Regions from separate parts of the Zhongshania borealis genome, predicted to be linked through region 2. Evidence: predicted binding sites of a transcription regulator. Region 2 holds the regulator's gene; the other holds the start of a gene.
What was found. The regulator sigma-54, encoded in region 2, starts transcription at its own class of promoters, with help from an activator protein. The targets are predictions, from matches to a motif close to TGGCACANNNNTTGCNNT.

Region 1 (9,555 bases), on a different contig from region 2:
ACCTCGTATTGCGCTTTCCCACCCCGCATCACGACAGCTTTAGCAAAATAGCCGCGCGAGAAAGAATCCAGCTAAAATGGATTTATGCCATTGCCCGACAAGAAAGCGCCTTTGCGCCCGCCGCGAACTCCCGTGTTGGCGCTCGCGGCCTTATGCAGCTAATGCCGGGCACAGCAAAACTTGTTGCCAAACAGATGGGCCTGCCAAACCCCAAGACTGAAGACTTGCTCACACCGGAAAAAAACATTGCCATGGGCGGTTATTATTTAGGCCAACTCCTTGAGCAATTCGGTGGTAATCGCATTTTAGCAACCGCTGCTTACAACGCGGGACCAGGCCGAATTGAACGGGTTTTATTGCGCCAGGCCCAAGACATGCCAGCTGACATATGGATAGAAAATCTGCCTTACGGCGAAACCCGTGAATACATCAAAAATGTGCTTGCGTTCAGTGTTATCTATGCCGAAAAACTGGATCTAGACCGGCCATTATTAGCCCAGACCGAGCGCCAAATTGGACCTAAAACCAGCTCAACAGCACTCAAAAACTAGTTAGTTAGTAAAACATCCACCGCGTCGCCTACAGCGACTGCACCATGTGCGCGGTGGATCATGTTCTGACCAAAATACACTTCGCCATCGCGCTTGCGATGCGCTTGCAGTACACGAAAGACATCAGGCTCCCGGCTAGCATCTTCAGGATTCACGGTTGGAATAGCGCAGCGCGCGCAGGGCTTTACTAAATCAAATTCGACGCCACCGATACAAACTTTCTTCCAACTGTCCTCTGCAAAGGCTGGGGCACCGGAAATCACAATATTTGGCCGAAAGCGTTGTATATCGAGCTCGCGACCAAGCATGCTGCTAAGGACTTGCAACGATGCTTCATTACAAAGCAAAAAGGGAAATCCGTCCGCAAAGCTGACCCTGTCGCCCAGCGCACCATACGGCAACGCCACTTGACGCTGCGTGCTTTCAGGCAAATAGCAAAGCCGAAGCCTTGCGCCTAACTCATCGCTGAGCCATTCTGCCGCCTCATCCCCAGCATCTAGCGCCGTACAGTTATCTTCCCAAACAAAGACCTCGCGTTCGATTTTAGCGCGGCCATAATCGACACAAATTCCATTTTCAGGTTGTTTTAAATTCCATAGGCGCAATGCGTCGCCCTTAATTTCCGCCGCTATTAGGCACATCTTTGGCCGCTGACGTTGGGTTACGAACTGACCAGATTCGTCAATCACCATCCAGCGGCGATCACGATCTGGCCCCCAGTCCGTAACATCTAATACACGCTGACCATTTCCCCGCAAGGACTTAACCGGGTAGGTATATAACGACGACACAATCACGCTCATGACAAATCCAAACTACGGACAAACGCCTGCACTGCGTCGCCGTCAAAAGGCCAACACAATTCCTGTAAGGAGTGCTTATTTTGCAATACAGGAATAGACAAGGCGTATCGGTCCATTAAATTGTCGTTCTCCGCTATATCGACAAGCTCCACTTCCCAGTCGCAACCCTGAGCCAAAAATGCAGCCAAAACAGCCTCTGCTTGCTCGCACAAATGACAGGCCGAGGTGCCAAACAGGACGAAGCACTTCGCTGAGTCCATATCCATCGCATTTTTCCTTATCGCTATTTTATACAATCCAAAAAAAGCCCGGCATAGCCGGGCTTTAAACACGCACTAGCATCCGCACATTATAAATCGTAACCAACTTCGTTGTGGCAAGTAATATCCAGGCCCTGCCCTTCTTCATCTGCACTGACACGTAAACCAATTAGCTTGTCGATAATAACAAATAGCCCGAAACTGATAATTGCCGTGTATGCAAAGGTTGCAGCAATACCTATCAGCTGCACCTTAAGCTGCGAAGCAATCGTCATACCCTCAGCGAGCCCCTGACCGCTAAATACCCCCAACTCACTGCTTGCGAATATCCCAGCCAAAAAAGTGCCCAAAATACCGCCTACACCATGCACGGGGAATACGTCTAAGGAGTCATCTATTTTCCATATTTGCTTCATTGCCAGCGTACAGTAGAAACAAACAATACCCGCACTTAAACCAATAACCATAGCGCCCGCAGGGCCGACAAAACCGGATGCCGGCGTAATGGTACCAAGACCAGCCACCACACCGGTAACGGCGCCCAAAGCACTTGGTTTACCGTAACGCTTCCATTCAATCGCAGACCACGTCAGGCAGCCTGTAGCCGCCGACAAATGGGTAACCAGCATTGCCATACCGGCATCACCGTTGGCACCTAGCGCACTACCGGCATTAAAGCCAAACCAACCTACCCACAACATACCGGCACCAATAAAGGTCATCGTTAAATTGTGTGGTGGCAAGGCCATTTGACCAAAGCCTTGACGCTTACCAAGTACAAGTGCCGCAACCAAGGCGGCTACACCAGCCGTAATATGAACCACAGTACCGCCGGCAAAATCCAACAAACCCATTTCAGCCAGCCAACCACCACCCCAAACCCAGTGGGTTACCGGCGCATAAACCAGTAGCAGCCACAAGGCAGAGAAAATCATTACAGCCGAAAATTTAATCCGTTCCGCGAAGCCACCAATTATGAGCGCCGGGGTAATAATGGCAAACGTCATCTGAAACATAATAAAGACAGTTTCAGGGATGTCACCGCTAACGCTTGATTCAGCCACACCAGCAAGAAAAGCCTTGCTTAAATCGCCAATGAACGCGCCTCCTTCGCTAAATGCCAGGCTATAACCGGCAATAACCCACAGTAGCGATGCCATACAGGTAATACTAAAGCATTGCATCAACACACTAAGCACATTCTTACTGCGAACTAGACCGCCATAAAATAGGGCTAGGCCTGGTAGCGTCATGAATAGCACTAACGCCGTCGACGTGAGCATCCATGCAGTATTCCCAGTATCAATACCCTGAGCAAATCCCCACTGTGGTGCAAATACCACGGCAAGCAAGCTTGCAACTCTTAACGGTCGCCAATCACCCAACTTTTTCATTAAAAATATCTCCTAGCGCAAATATTGTGCACCACAATAGGACCTTAATAATTTATTCGCTCTATGATGGGGCTGCCACCATAAACTAAAGAAGGCCTAACCTTGTATAAATACCAGCTATTACCAAACTAAGACTTTGTTTTTACTAGCTTTATTATAACTAAGCTCAATAAAAAAAATGCTTATCGTAACGGCGGCGGAATACTGAGCGACCCGCGAGCAAAAACGCACAACATAGAAGCAATAATCATGCCCGCATCTAGTGCGGTAGCACCACAATCATGCACGACTGCATCTATGGGGTTATAAAGCGAAATTAAAGCCAATCAAATCAAGGCAAGCCGCGGCGTTTTCTATTACCATTCTCTGCTCGCCAATATATCGCTTAACTGTGACAAACCACCTCAGCAAAGCTTGGCGAATTGACCATTTCCACAACATAAGCGAAATTTATGAGCAGTGAGAATTATCAGCAACGACGCGCATTTTTCGACCAACTCTTGACCATCTATGGCCGTAAACCTGTGCTCGAAGCCTTGCAGGATCCCGGAATGCAAATCTACAAATTGCATCTTGCCCAAAGCAACAAGGAAGACGGCATTATTAGAGAACTGCGCCAACTTGCTGAACAGCGCAATATCGAAATAGAAATGCACGAGCGCAAAGCCCTGTCGCGGATTTCAAAAAATGGTAAGCAAGACCAAGGGGTTGCCGCCGACTTGCAACTGAGCGCCTATCAACCTAGCTCTAAGATTAGCCAATCACACCTAGAATCGGCGCCACGCCGCTATTTAGCGCTAGATCGCATTACCAACCCGCAAAACCTAGGCATGATAATTCGTTCAGTTGCCGCCAGCGGTATTGACGGGCTTATACTGCCACGGCGCGGCGGTGCGCCTCTCACAGCGCTCGTGATTAAAGCCAGCGCAGGCACCTTGTTTAAAGCACCACTGTTCCATTGCGAGGATTTAGCTCAGGAATTACTAAGAATAAAGGATGATGGCGCCAACTTATGTTGTTTATCGTCCCACGCCAAAGAGTCAATATTTGACTATGCGTCAGAGCACAGCACCATCTACATCCTCGGCAATGAAACCGACGGAGTAAGTAGCAATATAGAAAAGCTATGCAACGCCCGCCTGCAGATACCAATGCACAACGGGGTCGAATCCTTAAACGTCGCAGTGACTGCATCGCTCATCGCGTTTATGGCGTAAATACACGGCCGCCAGAAAGACTGCAGTGGAAGTTTACCGCTGCAGTCAAAATGGAATGCTATTTTGCGAGGTAGGCCATGGCTTTTTCTAAGCCACCTAAGGTCATGGGGTACATATGCCCTTCGAGCTGTTGCTCAACAATTTTGATCGACTGAGTCCAATCCCAATCTGATGGCGGCACAGGGTTAAGCCACGCAACTTTTTCATAGGTTTCAAGGACCCGACGCATCCACACATCACCCGACTCCTCATTCCAATGCTCAACACTGCCACCGGGCTGAACAATCTCATAGGGTGACATTGACGCGTCGCCGACAAAAATAATTTTATAGTCTGAACTGTATTTGTGGAGCACATCGAGCAATTGCACTCGCTCGGAGTGACGACGAATATTGTTGTCCCACACCGACTCGTAGATGTAGTTATGGAAGTAGTAATACTCCATATGCTTAAATTCAGTACGCGCAGCAGAGAATAGCTCTTCACACACCTTAATATGGGGGTCCATCGACCCACCAACATCAAAAAACAACAACACTTTCACTGCATTATGCCGCTCAGGCACCATTTTCAGGTCCAGCATTCCACCATTTTTCGCGGTGGATGAGATGGTGTCATTGATGTCTAATTCATCGGCAGCGCCAGTACGCGCAAATTTTCGCAAACGTCGCAATGCAACCTTAATATTCCGAGTACCCAGCTCAACACTGTCGTCCAGATTTTTGAAATCCCGACGCTCCCAGACCTTTATCGCCTTTTTGTTGGTGCTTTCACCGCCAATGCGGATGCCTTCCGGATTATAACCACCATGCCCATAAGGTGAAGTACCGCCAGTACCAATCCACTTATTACCACCGGCATGACGGCCTTTCTGCTCTTCGAGACGTTTTTTAAACTCCTCGATCAGCTTATCTAGCCCACCTAAAGACTCAATTTTGGCCTTTTCCTCGTCGCTTAACTGCTTTAGGAACTCTTTTCGCAGCCAGTCGTCAGGAATCATTGCCTCAATAACGTCGTCTAGGGTATTGAGCTCACTAAAGTAACTGCCAAAGGCCTTGTCGAAACGGTCGTAATACTTCTCGTCTTTGACCATACACAAACGGGCTAACTGGTAAAATTCGTCTACATCAAGAAATGCCAGCCGAGCTTGCAAGCCCGCGAGCAGATCCAATAATTCACGAATACTTACCGGTACACCGGCATTACGAAGACTGAGAAAAAATTGTACTAACATAGTTTAGCTGCGGCTCTCGCGACGATGCATAAAGGCAAGTCGTTCTAGCAAATGCACGTCTTGTTCATTTTTCAACAGCGCACCATAAAGCGGCGGAATCGCCTTGCTGGCATCACGATTTTTAAGAATTTCACCAGGGATCTCATCGGCCAGTAGTAATTTCAGCCAATCGATCAACTCCGAAGTTGAAGGCTTTTTCTTCAAACCCGGAATCTGGCGGATTTCAAAGAACACTTCCATGGCCTCGGCTACTAGCTCCTTAGCAATATCTGGGTAATGCACGGCAACTATTTTCTGCATTGTTTCCCTGCTTGGGAAAGTAATAAAGTGGAAAAAACAACGGCGCAAAAATGCGTCCGGTAGCTCTTTTTCATTATTACTTGTAATGATAATGATTGGCCTGTGCTTGGCTTTAACTGTTTCGCCAGTTTCGTAGACAAAGAATTCCATACGATCAAGCTCAACGAGTAAGTCGTTGGGGAATTCAATATCCGCTTTATCGATTTCGTCTATTAACAACACCACTTGTTCGTCGGCGGCAAACGCTTCCCAGAGCTTGCCTCTGCGGATGTAATTGCTAATGTCTTTTACTTTTTCATTACCCAACTGGGAGTCGCGCAAGCGCGATACCGCATCGTATTCATAAAGCCCCTGCTGCGCCTTAGTGGTCGACTTAATATGCCACTGAATAAGGGTTTTCCCCATGGATTCTGCGACCTGTTCAGCCAACAAGGTTTTACCCGTGCCCGGCTCACCTTTAATGAGTAAGGGACGCTGCAAAGTCACTGCGGCATTGACCGCCATACTCAGGTCGTCGGTTGAAACATATGAATCGGTGCCGGTAAATTTCATTGGTATTCCCTAAAACTTGTCGCACTGCTCTAAACTGTTCAGGCGATAATTAAAATGATTGCGCAGAAGACTACCCAAGCTGGCATTATAAGGCAATTACAAATCAGGCCAGCTATATTAATCTGTTATCGGCCCAAGATCGTCGATTTCGGCCGTAATCACGCCAAGATACCATTCACACCTTGCACAGGAAATCCCCATGCCCGCCCCTTTTGATGATCTGAGCCTCACTATTGGCAACACGCCGTTAATAAAAGTGAAGCGCATTAGCCAGCACAATATTCTGGTTAAAATGGAAAGCCGGAACCCTGCCAATAGCGTTAAATGTCGGATCGGCGCCAATATGATCTGGCAAGCCGAGCAAGATGGCTTGCTCAAAGCCGGCATGGAGATTGTAGAACCCACTAGCGGTAACACCGGCATCGCACTCGCCTTCGTCGCTGCGGCGCGGGGCTACCCCATCACGTTAACAATGCCAAGTACCATGAGCATAGAGCGCCGCAAAGTGCTACTGGCCTTAGGAGCCAAACTCATTCTCAGTGACGGTAGCAAGGGCATGAAGGCCGCTATTGCCGCCGCAGAGGCCTTAGTTGCCAGTGATCCAAGCCGCTATTTTATGCCGCAGCAATTTAGCAATCCCGCCAACCCTGCGATTCACGAGCGGACCACTGGCCCTGAAATTTGGCAGGACACCCAGGGTGAAATCGACATTTTAGTCGCGGGGGTCGGAACCGGTGGTACGCTGTCTGGTATTTCTCGCTACATTAAGAATCAATGTGGCAAAGCCATCATCACAATTGCCATTGAGCCCAGCTCAAGTAACCTGATTCGCAGCGCGCTCAATGGCGGTGAAGTCCAGCATGCACCTCACAAGATCCAAGGCATTGGCGCGGGTTTTCTACCCGGTAATCTCGACTTAAGCATGGTCGACAATGTCGAGACCATTGACGATGACGAAGCCATGTTATGGGCCCATCGTCTAATGAAGGAAGAAGGTATATTGGCCGGCATCTCTAGCGGCGCCGCGATGGCAGTGGCCGAACGTGTTGCCAATCGACCGGAGAACGCAGGCAAAACCATCGTTGCAATACTGCCAGATTCCGCCGAACGTTATCTTAGCTCGGCGTTATTTGCAGGCGCATTTACGGAGATTGAGGGCTAGTCGACAGCGATTTTTTCAAATTGAGCAGCGTCGGATTTTGCACTAGAGACTCATACTTCAAGAGTTCATCCACTTGCTGAACGCGCTGCGCAGGCTCGACTTGCGCGGCTCGAATAGCAGCAGTCATATTGGCAACTAACTCCTCAAGCTTATCCATAACCTCCGGGTTACGGGGGTGCAGCACATACGCTCGATCTAAATAGAACAAAGCACCGTTTACGTCATTAAATTTCAGGGCTAAATCCGCTTCGGCCAGGTGCGCGCTAAATTGCTGCTGAACAGCAACTGGCAGTTCTTCAAAAGGAATTTCAGGCCCCAATTCAGGCTCATATAGTGCTACATACGCAGCAAAACCCAGCAGCAATGCAAATAAGGCGAGGCTAAGTTGGCGAATACCTCGACCGGCCCCAGTGAACTTGCGATAGAATTGCCCAGCGTCATGGCAACGCTCATCGCGATTAAATGCCAACGCGCTATTAATTGCCTGCCACTGGTAGTTCGGAATACCTTTAATGCGTTTAGCCCGCAAGCCTTCATCCCGCGCGATCGTTGCCTTCTTTTTAGCAAACGGATGTTCGCCGGTATACAACTGGTAGGCAATGATACCGATAGCGTAGACATCATCAGAGGTATGCGGGGGCGCAGCAGCAATCATCTCGCAACTAGCGTAACCCGGCGTCAGGCCAACAACTTCGCCAATATCGTCTCCGGAGCCATATAACGCCCGAGCAATGCCAAAATCCAAGACTTTCACAACACCTTCATCGGTGACAAAAATATTTGCTGGCTTCAGATCTGAATGCAGAATATTGCGTTTATGTGCATAGGCGATACCTTGCGCGATGGCGGCGATATACTCGCCCGCGTGGTCGCGACAATGTTCTCTGTCTTTGATTATTTGATCGAGAGTACGCCCTTTAAGCGCCTCCATGGTCATAAAAAAAACATCGCCGTCACGATCAAAATCGTAAACGGTAATAATATTGGGATGTGCTAGCTTTTGTGACTTATCGGTTTCCCGCTGCAGGGAAATATACGCCATCGGGTCTTGGGAAAAATCACCAGTGATTAACTTAATGGCGACGTAGGGGTCTTTATGCTTAGCCTCTAACTTCCGCTGATCGACGGCGAGAAACACTGCCCCCATGCCGCCTTCACCAAGTTTTTTCTCTAAATAAAAACGCTCTTTGAGCACACTCCCAACATCTAAGCTAGTAGCACTAACGTCGGGACTATCGTCACTGATGAAGAAATCTGAGTCATCAACGACACCACTGACCGCTTCTGTAATATCGCTCGAAACGCTCACTTGAGTATGGTCGCCAACTGCCACGGTTTTATCATTTTCAAGTTCAGTTGGATCGACAGATTCAGCTTGCGGCGACATAGCTACAGTTAACTCTGAGTCAATATCAATAAGCGTTGCGTCTTCACTATCACCCGCACCAAGAGTTTGTTTGCTGACACGGGTCTTGTCTGTATCGCTCATTTTTATCCTCTACCCCGGCAAGCCCACGCACGACGGAAATATGTGTATGTGATCGCAGTTACTGGCAGCTACTGTATTAATGCTGGCCAACTCTCAGCCCAACAACAGCTATGCGTAAAATCAGGAATGACTGTCAACTCACCACCGTGTTTCGCCACAAATAAGCGGGTTTGCGCTAAAGGTATATTCTTATCATCAGCCCCAGCAAAATGCCGATACCGGATATGGCTTGGATAACGCGCGGTCATCGGGTTCAGCGATCGATGCAGTGGTAAATAACCATGATGGGCTGTCCAGCGGTCAATATCTAAATTAGCAGCAACCGTAATAAGTTCATCCACTGATTCCATATATTCAAGCATAAGCATCGCCAAACTGCCACCACCACTATACCCAATTAAGCTTACCCACGTGGCACCCTGCTCGCTAATGATCGTTTGTGCAGCATTGGCCATACTGCGAACCACCGCTGCACTGTATCGCGCAGAGGTCCACAAGGATTCATCACACAAAGGTGCTTCGTTTAGACCTAGGTAACACGGTCGCCCGAGATAGACGACATCAGCATGAGTATCAAGATTCGCTAGATCTAA
Region 2 (9,555 bases):
CCCTGATGCGTGGTTTTTACATATTAATAGTGCGCAATTATTAGGTGATATTCAGATTCCAAGAGTGGAGCTTGACCCGGCCCAAGCCTTTAAAGTGACGCTAGAATCGCTGAATTTACCTAAACCCAAAGCTTCTGCCGCTAACCCCCTAGATGGGATAGACCCTCGAAGCTTGCTGGATGTTAATCTGGATATCGCCAAACTTAGTATTGGTGATGAGCAGCTCGGTAGTGTTGGTTTTGACTTGCGTACTGATCAAAACGGGGCCTATTTTAATAATGTGCGCGGCAGTTTACGCGGGATCGAATTGGCGACTGTGGCCGGTAGTACCAATTTAACATGGTTGCAGGATGACACCGGCCGAGTCTCGTCTCAGTTGCAAGGCCAGTTTGGTATTAGCGACTTGGGTGATGTTTTAGAAAGTTTTTCCTACCCTCGAGTAATGGAAACGCGGCGTGGTAATTTTGATTTAAATCTTCAGTGGTTCGGTACCCCGGCAGCATGGGCACTCGCTGATAGCCAAGGCGAGTTTAGTTTCTCCTTTAAAGACGGTCGGTTTTTAAAAACCTCGGATGCGGCCAGCGGCACGCTGCGTATTTTTAGTATTTTTAATATGGCTAATATTGTGCGGCGCTTGAAGTTCGATTTTCGCGACGTGTTTAAAAAAGGTATCTACTTTGATCGTATGCGCGGCGGCATCAATTTGGCTGAGGGGCAGTTGGCATTGTCGTCGCCATTAGATGTGCATGGGCCTTCGAGTCGTTTCCAAATGACCGGCGGGATCAATTTGCTCACCGAGGTGCCTGATCTGCGTTTAGTAGCAACCCTGCCAGTGGGCAGTAATTTGCCTTGGGTGGCTGCGCTGGTAGGCGGCTTACCCGCGGCTGCGGGTGTCTATGTGGTTAGCAAGGTATTTGAAGAGCAAATGGACAGTTTTTCCAGCGCTGTGTACGAGATTTCGGGAACAATTCAGGAGCCGGAGCTGACCTTTAAAAATATCTTTGACGATGAAAGCCTTGATGGTTCTGAGCCGCAGGGGCGGAGCGCAGGTAAACCGGGGGTTAAGTGATGAGCGTCAATGTAGCTGCAATTCAAATGGTGTCTAGCCGCGTTCTTGCTGAAAATTTGCAGCAAGCCGAAGCCTTAGTGGCCGAGGCGGCGGCAAGAGGGGCGCGATTGGCGGTCCTGCCAGAGAACTTTGCGCTTTTTGCGAGCAGAGAAATTGGTGTGCTCGCCAAGGCTGAGGCGGTCGACGCATCGCTGCAGACATTTCTTAGTGAGCTTGCAAGGCGTTACCAGCTAATTCTCGTGGGCGGGACAATACCTATTCCCGCCGACGATGGGCGAATCTACGCAACGAGTTTTGTTTACGCGGCAAATGGCGATTGTCTTGGTTACTACCGCAAAATACATTTGTTTGACGCTGAGGTCGGCGACAGCCAGGGGCATTACCGCGAGTCTGATACCTACGCACCAGGTGACAGTCTGGCGGTACTTGAGACTGAATTGGGTCGCCTAGGTATCGCGGTGTGTTACGACCTGCGGTTCCCCGAATTATTTAGGGCTATGCAGGACCTCGAGGTAGATATCATTGCATTGCCTTCGGCATTTACCCGTAGTACTGGTTGGGCCCACTGGCTGCCCTTGGTTCGTGCTAGGGCAATTGAGAATCAATGTGTTGTGGTGGCGGCTAATCAAGGCGGTATACATGATGCCAAACGACAAACCTCGGGGGGTTCCGTTGTGGTCGATAGTTGGGGGCGGGTGTTGGCAGAGGCAGGTTTAGGCGCTGGCTGTGTTATTGCATCTTATGATGCTGAGGAACAGGCTGCACTTCGTAAGCGAATGCCGGTTGCCCAGCATCGCCGTCTATAAATTTAAGGTTTAGTTCGCCGCTTTGGCGGCTTGAAGCTCTTTCAAGTATTGGAATAATTTACGCTTAGCCGCAGGTGGTTTTTTCGCTTGGGCATCTTTGTTTATCTGCATGACCAATTGCCGTAAGCGTTGGCGATCGGCTTGCGGGTAGTCGACTAACACTTGTTCAATGGCGCTTACGCCCGTGTTTGCCAATTCATCGCGCAGTAGCTCTAGGCGGTGAAATTGTTGGGCTTGTTCGCGCTGGCCTTCTTCACGCTTAGCTAAACCGGCTTCAATCTCAGTTAGGTCAATGTCGCGCATGAGTTTGCCAATGTATTGCAGCTGGCGGCGCAGTGCCTCGCGGCTGGTCAATCGCCTCGCGGTGACTAAGGCTTCCGCTAAATGCTCGTCGAGAATGGGTATTTTCGCTAGCTCGTTGTTGCTGAGTTTAACCAGCTTTTCCCCCATTTGTTGCAGGGCTTGCATTTCTTTTTTTACCGCCGTTTTACTAGGGCGTTCCGACTCTGGCGTTGCTTCAGTCACATTAAAATCCGTTGCTATTAGGCGTAAAAATAGGTGGCTAACCCGAGGAAAGACATAAACCCGATGACGTCGGTGACGGTGGTCAGTACCACACCGCCGGCCAAGGCGGGGTCAATATTCAGTGATTTCATCGCGAGTGGCAGCACGGCGCCGGCCAGTGCCGCGGTGACGAGATTAATAATCATGGCTGCGGCAATAATACCGCCCATTAAGGGATCGCCAAACCAGATAGTAGTCGCGCCCGCCACTATTAAGGCCCATAGCGCGCCATTTATTGCGCCTACTAATATTTCCCGGTTAATTAGCCAGCGGCTGTTATCTCGACTGATGTGGCCAAGCGCCATACCGCGAATAACCACCGTTAAGGTTTGGGTGCCGGCGACACCGCCCATGCTAGCGACAATAGGCATAAGCACCGCGAGGGCGACGACTTTTTCGATAGTGGCTTCAAATAAATTAATAACCCCTGAGGCAATGAAGGCCGTGAGCAAGTTGATTCCCAGCCAAATTGCCCGTCGTGGCGCTGTGGTGAATACGGCGGCAAAGGTGTCTTCGTCCTCGTCCAAACCGGCCATGCTCATCAGCGAGTGGTCAGATTCTTCACGGATAACGTCAACGACGTCATCGATAGTGATTCGGCCAAGTAGTAGACTATTCTCGCCAACGACGGGTGCTGATACCCAGTCATTACGGGCGAAGAGGGTGGCGACTTCTTTGGAGGACATGTCCGCAGAGATCGGTTCGACCTCGGTGTCCATGATTTCCCTCACCGTCACGCTGGGGTCAGACACCAATAGCTTACGTAGTGACAGTATGCCGATGTATTGATCGTTGCGGTTTACGACAATCAAACTGTCCGTCATCTCTGGCAGGCTTTCGTGGCGTCGTAAATAACGCATCGCGACATCGAGGGTGATGTTTGGCCGCACGGTGATCGTGTCGGTGTTCATCAAGCCGCCGGCAGTGTCCTCGTCGAAGGACAATACGTGTTCTACGCGAAGGCGGTCCTGGTGGTCCATGGACTCGAGGACTTCACGAATAACCCGGTCAGGCAATTGCTGGAGAATATCGGCGATGTCATCGGCTTCGAGGCCTTCGGTGATGGCCGCAACTTCCTCGGCGTCCATCTGCCGCAAAAATTGGCTCTGCACCTCGTCATTGAGATGTTGAAGGATGTCGCCTTCATTTTCAGTGTCGATAAGCTGCCACAAGACACTACGGATCTTATGTGGCGTTGATTCAATGAGGTGAGCGGCGTCTGCGGGGGGCAGGCCGTTTAGCATGCGACGAATTTGCAGGAATCCGCCGGAACCCAAAGCGTCATTGAGGGTTTTGAGTTGGCTCTCGGTTTGTAGTTTGTCTGCAGTCTGGGCCATACCTATCCCTAGCCTGAGCCGTAATGGATTTGTAAGAAGTCTGGGCAATTATCCTTGAAAGCGCGTCGCGCAACAATCCACAGAGTAATCGCGAGTAAAATAAACTTTATTACTCTCCTTCGCCAAAGCGTTGATTTATCAGGTCTTGTATTGCAGCGAGGGCTGCCGTCTCATCACTACCTTCGCAGCGCACCGTAATGTCACTGCCTTTGCTGGCGGCGAGCATCATTACTGACATAATACTTTTTCCGTCGACACTTTTGTCGCCAATAGCAAGCGTGATTTTTGAACTATATGCGCCAGTAGTAGCAACGAGCTTGGCCGCAGCGCGGGCGTGTAACCCCAGTTTGTTGATGATTTTGATTTCTGCTTCGACCATCGTGTCGCCTCTAGTTCTGGAGTTCGCGATGGCGAACTTGGAGGTCTGGGTAGCTACTGCGCATTGCCTCAGCCAAGGATTCAGCCATATATACTGAGCGATGCTGGCCACCGGTGCAACCAATGGCAACCGTGAAATAGCTGCGGTTGCTGGCTTCTATTTTGGGTAACCAAGTTTGCAGATACTGCAAAATGTCGCGGCGCATTAGCTGGACGTCGGCTTGGCCACTAAGGAATTCCTGCACCGCCTGGTCCTTGCCAGTAAGGCTGCGCAAATTTTCTTGCCAGTGCGGGTTAGGTAGCATCCGTAGGTCGTAGACTAGGTCTGCATCGATCGGCAGGCCGCGTTTAAAGCCGAAGGATTTAATTTGCACAGCTAGGCGGCTGGCGTCAACGCCAAGAATGCGGTCGCGAATAGCGGCGCGCAGCTCGTGTACCGTCATATCGCTGCTGTCGATGGCCAGCGAGGCTTCGACCACAATCGGCTCCAGTAACCGTGACTCAAGCTTAATTGCATCGGCCAGTGGCAGGGAGTCAGTTGTTAGCGGGTGGCGACGGCGTGTTTCGCTAAAGCGTTTGATGAGTTTGTCGTCTGCGGCATCGAGAAAAACTATTCGTAGGCGAGCATGTTGCTGAACTTGCTCGCAGAGCCCTTTGAAGCGCGCTAGGCCGTCTTGGGAATTGCGAGCGTCGATACAGACGGCAACTTGCTTGTGTACTTTGAGTGGGCTTTGGGAAAGCTCACGAACCAACTCTGGAAGCAGCGACACGGGAAGATTGTCGATCGCGTAAAAGCCCTCATCCTCGAGTTGGTGGAGCGCAGTACTTTTGCCTGATCCAGAGCGGCCGCTGAGAATGATGAGTTCCATACTAAGCTTGCAGAGCTCGGTCTAGCAGGGCTTGGTCGGAGCTTGCGCTGCGCAGGCCGCTGCGGAATTCTTCTTCATTAAACGCGGTGGCCAGTGCGCCCAACACTTTGAGGTGCTCGTCGTGCGCTTCTGCGGGAACGATAAGTGCAAATACGAGGTCGACGGGTTGGTCGTCAATAGCTTCAAAATCGATAGCTTGGTCGAGTTTGAGTAACATTCCGGTGATGGCGGTGCAGCGGCTGCTGCGGCAGTGCGGGATCGCTACTCCGTGACCAATGCCAGTACTGCCAAGGCGCTCTCTGGCAAGTAATTCATTAAATAATTCATCGGCGTCAAATTCACTGTTGTCAGCGCTAATGCCTGCCGAAATAAATTCGAGAAGTCGTTTTTTGCTCGTAATAGACGCACCGCTATGGGTGCGTCCTAAGGTAAGAATGGAATTGAGTATCATGGTTTCTTGCAACAGTGGGTTAGGTCAGGGGCCTTAGCGGCCCAGGGTTTTTTCTTTGTGCTTTATCAGTTGTCTATCGAGCTTGTCGGTCAAACTGTCGATTGCCGCGTACATATCCTCTGATTCACAAGTGGCAAATAAGTCGGCGCCGGCAACGTGCACAGTGGCTTCGGCTTTTTGGATCAGTTTTTCGACGGACAGAGTGACGTCGGTATTGGTGATGTTGTCAAAATGTCGTTGAAGTTTGCCGAGCTTAGTATTGACGTAATCGCGAAGAGACGGGGTGACGTCAACGTGATGACCACTAACAGTAATCTGCATATTTTGCTCCTTCATCGCTGAAAATAACTAGCGCCTCACGGCGCGTGTATGACGACAATGACCGTAACAGGGGCACTGCCACTATACCAGTCGTTTCCGCTCGTTAGAGGGCGGAATAACCAGTGATTCTCGATATTTTGCAATGGTGCGACGGGCGACTTGTATGCCCTGTTCACCCAGTAAATCGGTGATCTTGCTGTCGCTTAAGGGTTTGCGGGGATTTTCTGCCGCCACCAGTTTTTTGATTAGTGCACGAATGGCCGTAGATGAGCATTCGCCGCCGGTATCGGTAGATACATGGCTTGAAAAAAAGTATTTTAGTTCAAAAATACCGCGTGGCGTGTGCATGTATTTTTGTGTTGTTACGCGGGAAATAGTGGACTCGTGCATACCAACAGCTTCAGCAATATCGTGTAACACCAAGGGTTTCATTGCTTCGTCGCCGTACTCTAGGAAGCCGCGTTGGTATTCGACAATCTTAGTGGCGACTTTCATTAGAGTCTCATTGCGGCTAAGCAGACTTTTAATAAACCAGCGCGCTTCTTGCAAATTGTCGCGAATATAGTCGTTGTCACTGCTATTACTGCTCTTTCTGGCCAGCGCGGCGTAGTGCGCATTAATTTGAATTTTAGGTGCAATGTCGGGATTTAGCTCTACCAGCCAACGATCTTCTTTTTTGCTAACAAACACATCGGGAACAACATATTCGGTGTCGTCGGCACCAATGCTATCGCCGGGCGTTGGGTTGAGAGACTGAACCAGTTTTATAATGTCGCGGAGCTGTTCTTCCTTCAAACGGCAGCGGCGCATTATTTGGTTATAGTCGCGATTACCCAATTGCGCCATATATTGGCTAACAACAAGACGGGCTTCTTCAACTAGCGGTGTGTCTGGTGGTAGTTGCTTGAGTTGAATTAACAGGCATTCTTGCAAATCGCGCGCAGCTACGCCTGGCGGATCAAACTGCTGGATCAGATGTAAAATCGCATTAAATTCTTCGATTTCGATTTCGTCACTGGCAAAACCGTCTACGAGATCTTCGGCGCTTACCGTGAGTCGGCCGTTATCGTCAATGGCGTCGATGATGGCCTCGGCAATCAGTCGATCGATATCGGACAGGCGGCTAAGATTTAACTGCCAGCGCAAGTGGTCTTGTAGAGTATCTGCGCTGGAGTTGCGGTAATCGTTGCTGTAATCACTGTCCTCTGACGCCGAACCGCTGCCAGAACCACTGCTGGTGCCGCTGGACTGATAGACGTCGTCCCACTGGCTATCTACGGGTAAATCGTCGGGGATATCGCTGCGTTCGGCCCACTCAGTATCTGCCTCAGGCTGGGGGGCCTCGGTTTCTTGATCGCTACTTTTTTCGGCTTTCTTAGGTTCGGCAGAGGTGGGCTCGGTATTCACTTCAAAATCATCGCTGTCGTCGCTGATTTCGAGCAGGGGGTTAGAATCTAGTGCCGATTGAATTTCTTGCTGAAGATCGAGGGTGGAAAGTTGTAATAAGCGAATCGCCTGTTGCAGCTGGGGTGTCATTGTCAGGCTTTGACCGACTTTGAGCTGTAGCGATTGTTTCATAGGCAGTGTCTTCTACAACAAGAGAGTGGTAACACGAGCAAGCTGTTTTTGCCCTACCGGCAATAATTATGCCTCTCTCTCAGTGTAGTCGGGACAATCATTGCCTGCAATACCTGTGCCGATTCATTTGTTGGTTGTCGGCGTTATAAGGTGAATTTGTCACCGAGGTATATGTCTCGAACGATCTGATTATTTAGCACGGTATTGGCGTCGCCCTCGGCAACGATACGGCCTTCGCCGACGATATAAGCCTTATCGCATATATCGAGGGTTTCGCGAACATTGTGGTCAGTAATGAGTACGCCAATACCCCGAGCCTGCAAGTGTTTAACGATGTTTTGAATGTCATTTACAGAGATCGGGTCAACGCCGGCAAAGGGCTCATCCAATAGGATAAAACTGGGTTCTGTGGCCAGTGCTCTCGCTATTTCAACCCGGCGTCGTTCGCCGCCAGAAAGTGCCATTCCCATTGAGCTTCGAATATGTGTTATGTGGAATTCTTGCAGTAGCGACTCAAGTTTTTCTTTACGCTGCTTGCGATTGAGGTCGCTACGGGTCTCAAGAATCGCCATGATGTTATCGGCGACGGTTAATTTGCGAAATATTGAGGCCTCTTGTGGCAGATAGCCCACGCCATTTTTCGCGCGTCCGTTAATCGACAGTTTGGTAAGGTCGCGGTCGTCGAGACGTATGGTGCCGCGGTCGGCATTGACGATGCCCACAATCATGTAAAAACAGGTGGTTTTACCCGCGCCATTTGGACCTAGCAAGCCTACAATTTCGCCGCTGCTTATGGTGAGAGAGACATCTTTGATGATTTCGCGACCCTTATAGGCCTTGGCGAGATTACTTGCTTGCAAAACAGGCATGGTTAGCGCAATTCTCCGCTGAGGGCATTGTCTGGGGTCGGCTCACTAGCCTCATTCGCTTTGTTGCTTTCGGGCTGTTCGCTGTCGGGGATGGCTTGCGGTTGCAGCGTCATTTTTACGCGATTTTCTTTTTCGGTGGTGCCGCCGTCGGCGATCACCATTTGCTTGCGACCGCTATAAACCACGCGGTCACCAGAAATTTTGGAACCCTGGTGAGTAATTGACGCATTTTTTTCAAGAAGAATTTCTTCTTGCGCTAGGCTGTATTCAATCCGCTGGGCGCTGGCGATAACAACGCCTTCTTCGGCGCGAGGCTGCTGCTCGAAATAGGCGGGGCTGCCCTCCGCAACGACTTTTTCAACTTTACGATCCGATTCTATGATGGTCAGTTTGTCGGCGCGAATTTTCAGTGAACCTTGGCTCATGCTGACGTTGCCAACATAAACACCTTGGTTGTTCTCGTAAATAGCCCGGTCAGAGCTCAGGTTAATAGCCTGCTTACGATCGTCGGGTAAGCTTAGCGCTGAGCTGCTGATGGCGAACAGAAAGCTAGCTATTAGCGCGGCATTATATGGGGTCATAGTGGCCTTTTACCTGGTCGAGGAGTTCAACGCGTTCATTTTTCATACTGGCTTTAAGGCCAACGGAACGCGTTTTGCCATTGCGTAGCGATAGCGTTAATGGCTGGTCGGTAGTCACTTCGCTGCTATCCAAGTTTATTCTCAGTAATTCGGTACTGATTTGCGCTTGGCGAATTAAATCTTTGACAAGCACGGTGTCGAGTAAGGTCAGCTGTTCGCCGTCTTGAGAGAGCTTTCCTGCCTTGGCGCTGGCAGTCCACGGGCGCTGGTCAGCGATATTGCCGATATAAAATGGGTCTTGCAATGATATTGAGCCGTCGGAAATTAGTCGTTCAGCGCTGCTTGCGCGCCATTTGTAGGCAATTTCACCGTCCCGACTGTACTTAATGCCGTCGACTTGGCTTAAGTGGGAGTCGGCGTCGGGCATTGCCTCAAAGCGCTCGACAATGCTTAATTTGCCGCTTTCACTGTACTGGGTGAGGTAGACCACTGTGCCGGCCATTGCTGTAATGGCCGATAGCACAGAAAATACGGTGAATTTTATTTGTTTCATTTTAGAGGTATTGCTCCAAGGCATTATTGAGCTTGCCCTGCGCTTGCAGAATTAGCTCGCAAACCTCTCGAATAGCGCCACTGCCGCCGGCAGCGCGGGTTTGCCAGTCTGCGTGGCGGGCAACAAATTCATGACCGTTGGCAACGGTAATGCCAAGCCCAGCTTGGCGTATGGCCGAT

Region 1: a site for sigma-54 is predicted at 3,246-3,263, ahead of ABD836_RS04285 (ammonium transporter). Genes of this name have one in related genera too.

The regions. Positions count from the first base shown of each region.
Region 1 is NZ_BAABDM010000001.1:903,215-912,769, forward strand. It holds gene ABD836_RS04270 (transglycosylase SLT domain-containing protein) at 1-551, shown strand, start outside; gene ABD836_RS04275 (MOSC domain-containing protein) at 548-1,354, opposite strand; gene ABD836_RS04280 (glutaredoxin family protein) at 1,351-1,620, opposite strand; gene ABD836_RS04285 (ammonium transporter) at 1,704-3,008, opposite strand; gene ABD836_RS04290 (TrmH family RNA methyltransferase) at 3,461-4,225, shown strand; gene ABD836_RS04295 (vWA domain-containing protein) at 4,284-5,459, opposite strand; gene ABD836_RS04300 (AAA family ATPase) at 5,463-6,311, opposite strand; gene cysK (cysteine synthase A) at 6,511-7,473, shown strand; gene ABD836_RS04310 (serine/threonine-protein kinase) at 7,454-8,962, opposite strand; gene ABD836_RS04315 (hypothetical protein) at 9,031-9,555, opposite strand, start outside.
Region 2 is NZ_BAABDM010000011.1:58,906-68,460, reverse strand. It holds gene ABD836_RS17770 (YhdP family protein) at 1-1,069, shown strand, start outside; gene ABD836_RS17765 (carbon-nitrogen hydrolase family protein) at 1,069-1,875, shown strand; gene yjgA (ribosome biogenesis factor YjgA) at 1,885-2,400, opposite strand; gene mgtE (magnesium transporter) at 2,418-3,776, opposite strand; gene ABD836_RS17750 (HPr family phosphocarrier protein) at 3,886-4,155, opposite strand; gene rapZ (RNase adapter RapZ) at 4,166-5,023, opposite strand; gene ABD836_RS17740 (PTS sugar transporter subunit IIA) at 5,025-5,474, opposite strand; gene hpf (ribosome hibernation-promoting factor, HPF/YfiA family) at 5,508-5,795, opposite strand; gene ABD836_RS17730 (RNA polymerase factor sigma-54) at 5,877-7,373, opposite strand; gene lptB (LPS export ABC transporter ATP-binding protein) at 7,517-8,242, opposite strand; gene lptA (lipopolysaccharide transport periplasmic protein LptA) at 8,245-8,823, opposite strand; gene lptC (LPS export ABC transporter periplasmic protein LptC) at 8,810-9,376, opposite strand; gene ABD836_RS17710 (KdsC family phosphatase) at 9,378-9,555, opposite strand, start outside.